DNA from 2 places in the Paenibacillus sp. XP01 genome. Region 1 is predicted to be linked to the other one. Evidence: predicted binding sites of a transcription regulator. Region 1 holds the regulator's gene; the other holds the start of a gene.
The links. Region 1 encodes Rex, which represses fermentation and respiration genes when NADH is low (regulators of the CRP and FNR family bind a similar motif). Its sites were predicted from a motif close to TTGTGAAATATTTCACAA; they were not measured.
Positions count from the first base shown of each region.

Region 2: a site for Rex is predicted at 2,082-2,099, ahead of SNR34_RS26870 (cytochrome ubiquinol oxidase subunit I). Genes of this name have one in related genera too.

Region 1 covers NZ_CP139481.1:4,475,813-4,480,044, forward strand. The annotation lists gene SNR34_RS20030 (hypothetical protein) at 1-30, opposite strand, end outside; gene SNR34_RS20035 (cell wall elongation regulator TseB-like domain-containing protein) at 324-860, opposite strand; gene SNR34_RS20040 (amidohydrolase) at 904-2,208, opposite strand; gene SNR34_RS20045 (redox-sensing transcriptional repressor Rex) at 2,195-2,902, opposite strand; gene dinG (ATP-dependent DNA helicase DinG) at 3,069-4,232, opposite strand, start outside.
Region 2 covers NZ_CP139481.1:5,946,295-5,950,526, reverse strand. The annotation lists gene SNR34_RS26875 (ATP-binding protein) at 1-2,008, shown strand, start outside; gene SNR34_RS26870 (cytochrome ubiquinol oxidase subunit I) at 2,358-3,704, shown strand; gene SNR34_RS26865 (cytochrome d ubiquinol oxidase subunit II) at 3,701-4,232, shown strand, end outside.

The DNA.
Region 1 (4,232 bases):
TAAAGCAATAGGCAATACTTTTAACTTCAAGTGTGCTTCCCCTCCAAAATTAGCCCGCATGAATCCATACAGGGCGTTGTATAGTCATCTGCGGAAATGCTGCAAGCCGACAAGCACGTGCATCTTGCTAAAATTCCAGCATTTCCGTCATTCGAATTTGCACAACAAGTACATATCTGAGTATATCACATCGTATATACGATTTCGAAGGCGATTATTTGAAGAATTTATTAATTTTAACTACTTAAATCCAAAATTTTCATCAAAGTACGGCAAACAACCGATCAGCAACATTCGCTGTCGGTTGTTTGGTCGTAAGCATGTCAGCTGTTCGGAATCGTATATACCAGATCCACTTGCTCCCCATTGCTAAAACGATAGAAACGATAATAACTGTGTGTATCATCATGATAATAAACTTGCCATACATAAATGCCGTTCACGACGCCAGGCAGGATTCGCTTGATTTCGCCATTCGGGACTTCGGAAGCGAATCTTTGGCGAATTTGAGCTTCGGACATTCCGTTCTGCAGCAGCTCGCTATGCACTGCACCCGCCCCGGACAACGGTTTCCCCGTCTCGTCGAACTTGACCCACACAATGACGTCCTGGTTATCCTTATTGGTGCCGCTCAGCGTCCAATAGATGCTGTCTTCGCCTTCTTTCTGTCCCCATACGAATTTTTGAAAATTATCGTAGGACGTCAGCTCCAGCTGCTGCTGGGCGGCCTGCAGGGCGAGCGCCTCCTGATTGCGCTGGTCCTTGGTCACATAGACGTAATAGCGCTGCAATACAATCAACGCCACGATCAGGATCAGCAGCGATATCCATATCCACTTTTTCTTTTTCTTTTTCTTCAAAAGCCGAACTCCCTTTCCCTGATGAGGCTGCGCCCATGAGAAATTAACGGGCGAGCAGGCCCTCAAACGCCGATTGAGCTTCACGCAAAATGCGTTCCTCGTCCATCGTCAGGCACTCGCCATGTTTCACCACTTGTTTGCCATCTACCCACACATGCTCCACGTCTTTGGCCGACGCCGAATAAATGGCATGGGAAATCAGATCGGTATGCGGGTACAGATGAGGCTGGTCTATGTTGACCCCGATGAAATCCGCCTTCATTCCCGCTTCAAGCAGGCCGGTATTGTCGAGGAAAATCGAGCGTGCTCCGTATGCCGTTCCAAGCAGAAGCGCTTCGCCGGCCGGAACCGCAGTCGGATCACCGGACACGCCTTTATGAATCAATGCGGCCAGACGCATCTCTTCAAACATGTCCAAATTGTTATTGCTCGCCGGTCCGTCTGTTCCCAAAGAAACGGTCACGCCCGCTTTCAGCAGCTCAGGAACTCGCGCAATGCCGGAAGCCAGCTTCAGATTGCTGCCCGGATTATGAGATACTGCAACGTTATGGCGAGCCAAAATCTCGATTTCCTCATCGTTTAAATGCACAGCATGAGCCACGAGGGAAGGCCGCGAGAAAAAGCCAAGCTTCTCCAAGTACGCTACAGGACGCAGACCGTAATCGGTCACGTTCTGTTCCACTTCGCGCAGCGTTTCGGACATATGGGTATGAAGCGGCAAATTCAGATCATGGGCAACCTGCACAAACTTTTCTATGTAATCCGGAGGGCACGTATAAGGCGCATGCGGAGACATTACAGCAGTAATCCGTCCATTTGCCTTCCCGTTCCAGTCGCGGGCAAACGCAGCCGCTTCGCCGAGCTTGTGCTTCTGTTCCTCTTCGGAGCAAAGACCGATGACGCCGCGAGCGAGCGCTGCACGAATGCCGGATTGCTCCACGACTTTGGCAACCTGATCCATGTGATCATACATGTCCAGAAAAGCCGTCGTTCCTCCTTTGAGCATCTCAAGCACCGACAAGGACGCCCCCCAATAAACGTCCTCAGACGTCATTTTCGCCTCCATCGGCCACATTTTCTCCTGCAGCCATACCTGCAGCGCCAGATCATCCCCGTGGCCTCTCAGCAGCGACATGGCGGCATGTCCGTGCGTATTGATCAAACCTGGCAGAAAGAGCAATCCTTTTCCGTCCACTTTCGGCAGGCTTTCATCTTCTGCCGGCAAGGATTCGCCGATATACTGAATTTTGTCGTCTTCCACCACCATGTATCCTTGAACCACGTTCCATTCCAAACCTTTGTTTACGGCGAATTTGCCGTTGTGTATAACCCATTTATTTGTCGTCATCCTGCTCGTCGTCCTTTCCATTTTCCAAATAATACGCAAGGCTTAGCAAATCCGTCGTAAAGTCCGCATTATGAATACGAACATGCGGCGGGGTTTTCAAGATGGTTGGCGCAAAATTCAGGATGGCTTCGATCCCGGATTCGATCAACCGGTCGGCCACATTCTGCGCTTCGGTATCGGGGACGGTGATGATGCCGATGCGAATATTAAGGTTTCTGACCGATTCCGTCAGCTCATTCATCGCTTGCACTTTCAAGCTGTTGATTTGGGTGCCGATCTTGGGTTCATATGCATCGAAAACAGCCACGATTTTCATGTTGTCCTTCAAGTAAGCATTATAGTTGGACAAGGCATGACCCAGGTTACCGGCTCCTACCAACGCAACATTGATTTGCTGGTCGATCTTCAGGATATGGCGGATTTTCTCAATGAGATACGATACGTCATACCCGATGCCCTTGCGGCCAAAATCGCCGAAATAGGCCAAATCCTTGCGGATCTGGGCCGGATTGAGGTCCAGGCGCTGTCCCAGCTCCTGCGAAGAAACCGTCGTTACCTCACGTTGGTGCAATTCACTCAAATAACGCAGATATACCGGCAACCGCCTCACGACGGCTTCCGAAATTTTATCTGATTTCATGTTTTTTTTGCTCCTCCTTGCCAAAGCGCGATAAATAGATGAAAAGGGAGGCATCCCGCCGTGTACTCTAATTCGAATCATTTTAGAGGAAGGATGCCGCCTTATATTTGATGTACTTCTTTAACGTATCAACCCGAAGCCATGTAATCTCAACAAGTGTACCGCCTTTTGCAGGCGTTTCGCAACATTGCCGAAAAATGTTCTGTCGTTTCTACCTGAATTAGGTTTGTTCAACGTCTTGTTCGAGCCATTCGCTGATGCGCGGAACCATTTGCTCGGTCAGCATGTGTTCCATTTTTGGCCCAGGCAAGGAATATAAAAAGTATTTTCCGTAATATGATTCGATCACCCGCGTATCGTATACGATAACAACGCCGCGATCCTTGGCTGTGCGAACCAGCCTTCCGAATCCTTGCTTGAAACGAATGACCGCCTGAGGCACAGACAGCTTCATGAACGGGTTTTTTTTCTGCTGCTGCAATAATTCACTTTTGGCTTCCAGGAGCGGATGATTCGGCGGCTGGAACGGTAACCTGACAATAGCCAGACATGTCAATGCATCCCCAGGTATGTCCACGCCTTCCCAAAAACTGCTCGTCCCGAGAAGCACCGTCGCTTTGGCGTCTTGGAACCTGCGGGTGAGCTTGGACCGGCTGCCGCTGTCCACGCCCTGACCGAGCAAGGAAATTTCGTTTCCGGACAATGCTTCCTTAAGCGGGTCATACACTTGGCGCAGCATGCGATAAGACGTAAACAGCACCATCATGCGCCCGCGCGTAGCGATGGCCGTCTCGGCCAACGATCGTACCAGCATGTCCACGAAATGCGCGTCCCCGATCGACCCTTTCACGCTCGGAAAATCGCGCGGTATCACCAGCAGCGCCTGATCGCGGTAGCGGAACGGAGACGGCAGCATCGCCGTGAGCAAACGATCATGCTCCGCGGCTTCCTGCAGGCCAAGCTGGTCAATCATGAATTGAAACGACTTATCCACGGACAGTGTGGCAGACGTAAGCACGACGCTTCTTTTTTTATCGAAAAACATTTCCTTCAGCTGCGCGCTCACGTCCACGGGAACGGCATACAATTGCAGCGATTTGCTGCGGAACTGGCCGCTTGCTTCCATCCAATACACCGTGGCAGCATCGTCCATTCGCATGAAGAAGCGCAGGTTTTCGCGCAGCGTGGAAAGGTCTTTGAACAAGCCCGTAATGTCCGTGATCAAGCTGTCCGACTGATAGTCGTCCTGATCCTCTTTCAGCTCGAGCATCAGCTTGTCTCCCTTGCGAATGAGATCGCCAAGCGTGACGTAAAGCTGATTCTCCTCGTTCTGCAATTCCTCCCACTTGGCCGGCTTCTGCGTGCTCTTCAAACGCAGGGAAAA
Region 2 (4,232 bases), 1.5 Mb from region 1:
TGCAGCATTGCCAGCGAAGCAGGAACACGTTTTGCAGGCAGGGGGCGACCCCTTGTTACTCTCGGATGCCATGGCATCCAGCGATATTTTGGATTACTGGAGGCAGGCGGTTTTCATCAATGAGAAATGGCAGGCGCCGGCCGAGGGGTATCGTCTTATCGTACTGTCAAGCCCTTCCAAGTTTTATCCTCATATTGCATCAATCTATCTGACCACGATCCAATCCCTGTTGGTCATTATTTTGGTATCCATGATCATTGCCGCGCCGATCAGCAAAAAAGTCGTAAGCCCATTGAAACGGATTACGCTTATGACGAGTGCACTCTCCAGACTGCTGATTCGACAAGGGGAAATGAAATGGCCGATAAGCCATGTAACGGAAGTCCAGATTTTGATCGGCAACTTGCGCAAAATGTCCGACGTGCTGCTTGAGCAGTTCGAGCAGATTCGACAGGACAAGTTAACGCTGGAGGACCGTGTAAGGGAGCGTACCAAGGAACTGAGAAACAGCGAAGAAATCAAGCGGGCCATCGTAGATTCATCCATCGAGGGCATCATTGCTGTCGATGCATGCGGAAAAATCATTGAGTTCAATCCCGAGGCCGAGCGCATGTTCGGGCTGCGGAGGGAAGACGTGGTATATCAGAAAAATGCCCCTTCCCTGTTTCAGGGAGCCACTTGCGATGAAATCAAGCAAAAGCTTGAACGTCGCGAGTTTAATACAGGCAAGCGGCATACCCACATCGAGGAAATTTACGGCATCAGGCGCGACGGATCCGTTTTTCCGATCGAATACAAAATCGTCGAAATTCGCTTAGGCAACAAAGAGTCATTATACAATCTGTTTATCAAGGATATTACCGAGCGAACAAGAGCTGAAGAGGACCGCGTGCGCGATGCGCTTGCGCTGGAACAGCTGAACGCCGAATTGATGCGCGAGAAACAGGCCATTCAGGAACAGCGCGACATCAGCGAGCAGTTCATTGAATCGGTCCGCGAAGGCTTGGTCATGTCCGACCGGTCTGGAACGATCACGATCGTCAATCGCCGCATTGAGGAGATGTTCGGTTTGGGGGATTTCCTTGGACGCTCCATCGAAGATCTGGCCCTGTCCATTGAGCGGTCCGTGCTCACGGATAATTTCAACCTGCTCGATCAGACGCGCGCGTTTCTGAAAGGCGAGCAGGCTTTTGCGGAAACCGAATTTGTTCTGGATAATGCGTCCAAAAGTGTTTTTTCTCTATATATGAAACAGATTGACGTACCCGGCAGAAACCATGGCTTCCTGCTGGTGTTCCGGGACAGGACGGAAGAAGAACATCTTAACCGCATGAAGCACGAGCTGATCAGCGTTGTTTCACATGAACTTCGCACGCCAGTCGCCACTATTATGGGGTATGTGGAACTGATGATGCTGTATGATCTTCCCGCCTCGCAGCGCCTTGAATTTTTAGGGAAAATTACGTCCGAGGGGGCCCGGCTCAGCAGTTTGCTGGATGACGTGCTGGATATCCAACGATTGGATAACGGAAGCTTGACCTATCACATGACCTATGTTCCTATGCTGGAACTGGTGGAGGGCGTGGCCGAACAGTGGAACATCAAATCAGTACAACGCATATATGTGCATGCCTTTAACGGGGACTTCTTCGCTTATGCCGATCAGAACCGGATGGCACAGGTGCTGCACAACCTCGTTGGCAATGCGGTCAAATACTCGCCTGGTGCCGATCGCATCGATATTACGTTATGGGAAGAGAAGAAGTGGTTATGCATCGATGTAAGGGATTACGGCATCGGCATTGCCGAAGAGGTGCAGGACATGCTGTTTACGAAGTTTTACCGGGTGGACAATTCGGACCATCGCCAGATTGGCGGAACGGGTCTGGGGTTATATATTTCGCGTAAAATCGTGGAAGATCACCATGGGAAGCTGACGGTGATGTCTGCGCCAGGCAAGGGGAGCACGTTCAAGGTCCGGCTTCCCAAACAAGAGGCGCTCGTATGAATAATTGACGGCTGACGGGATAAAGCCTTAACCCTACTGGATGCATCGCATTCAAGTAGCGGTTAAGGCTTCTTTGTGTCAGTTTTCACATTCGCGGATAAAAGCGGATAAAAAAGGAATCTTTTGCAAACGGTATAGGTAAACGACATTCGCATCCGTTAAAGGGAGGAGGCGTGATATGTTTCGCAAAGAAGAGAAAACGCTTGTGATCGTTTGTCTGGTTGCCGCGGTCGTAGTACTTTACGCCGTGGTGAAGAGCATCATTCGCATCATGAATTATTAGTTGTTCGAAGGAAGAAGGGCGATGCCCGGAACCTATCATTGACTAACAGTGAGGAGTGTCACCCTGATGACAACGCTGGACCCTGTTCTGCTAAGCCGGATATTGACCGGATTAACCCTGTTTGTACATATTATCTTTGCATCGATCGGCGTTGGCGTGCCGCTCATGATCGCTCTTGCGGAGTGGCGTGGATTGCGCAAGAACGACGTGCACTACACCCTGCTTGCCCGCAGGTGGGCGCGAGGCTTTGTCATCACCGTAGCGGTCGGCGTAGTAACCGGCACCTCGATTGGATTGCAGCTCAGCTTGTTATGGCCCATGTTCATGCGGGTGGCGGGACAGGCGATTGCCCTGCCGCTGTTCATGGAGACGTTCGCCTTTTTCATAGAGGCGATATTCCTTGGCATATACCTGTACACCTGGGATCGTTTCAAAAATAAATACACGCACATGCTGCTGCTCATCCCGGTTGCGCTCGGTTCGTCGGCATCGGCCATTTTTATCACTACCGTCAATTCGTTCATGAACCAGCCGCAGGGCTTCACCTTGATCGATGGCATCATGAAGGACATTCATCCTATAGCGGCCATGCTGAATCCCGCTACGCCAACCAAGGTAACCCATGTGCTTGCATCCTCCTATACGCTCAGCGCGGGTTTGCTTGCAGGCATTGCCGCTTTCAGCATGCTGCGGGGCAGGGGCCATGTTTATTATAAAAAGGCATTGAAACTGACGACCGTCAGCGCACTTGTATTTGCCGTCAGCACTATTATGCTCGGGGATTCCTCCGGCAAATTTCTGGCCAAATACCAACCGGAGAAGCTGGCCGCGGCCGAATGGCATTTCAAAACGATGAAAGAAGCGCCGCTCGTATATGGAGGCATATTGGACGAGAACAACGAAGTCAAGTATGCGCTTGAAATTCCCTACGCGCTAAGCATCCTTGCCGGAAATCGGCCGGATACCGAAGTGAAGGGGCTTGAGGAGTATCCGGCCGATCTGAGGCCGCCGCTCTCGATTCACTATATGTTCGATTTGAAGGTGACGACAGGAGTGATCATTTTCCTGATTCCTGTCCTGTACGTGTTTCGGCGCTGGCTTCCGGGACGCAAACCGTATCCGAAATGGCTGCTCATGGGCATCGTGTTTCTGGGACCGCTAGCGATGATTGCGATCGAGCTCGGCTGGATGTTCGCGGAGGTTGGACGCCAACCGTGGATTTTGCGCGGATACATGAAGGTATCCGAGGCTGCCACGACGTCCACTTCCGTAGGCTGGATGCTTGTTCTGTTCATTTTGCTCTATCTGGTCCTTTGTTTCTCTTGCATCCGTGTCCTCAGCAAGCTGTTTCGCAACAAGGAAGCGGAGAAGGAGCTGGAGTCGCTCGGGCTTGAGGGAGGGATCGTGCATTGAGCTTTGAAATTGCGGGCATTGCGATTTTGTGGACGTTTCTGTTCGGATACCTGATCGTCGCGTCGATCGATTTTGGCGCAGGGTTCTTCAGCTTTTACAGTGTGCTCTCCGGGCATGAGAATAAAATCCACAACATCATACAGCGCTATCTCTCGCCGGTGTGGGAAGTGACGAACGTCTTTCTCATCTTTTTCGTGGTCGGATTGGTCGGATTTTATCCGGACAGCGCGTTTTACTATGGAACTGCGCTGCTGGTGCCCGGCTCGCTTGCCATCGTGCTGCTTGCGATTCGCGGCGTATATTACGCCTATAACACCTATGGAAACAACGGCCAGAACAGCCGGATATACATGGCCTTGTATGGGGCGACAGGGCTGCTGATTCCCGCCGTGTTCTCCACCATTTTGGCGATCTCCGAAGGGGGCATTATCGAGCAGTCGGGAGAGAGGGTTTTGTTTAGCTGGGGCGAATTTTTGACCAATCCTTACACATGGTCTGTCGTGCTGTTGGCATTGGTGAGCGTGCTTT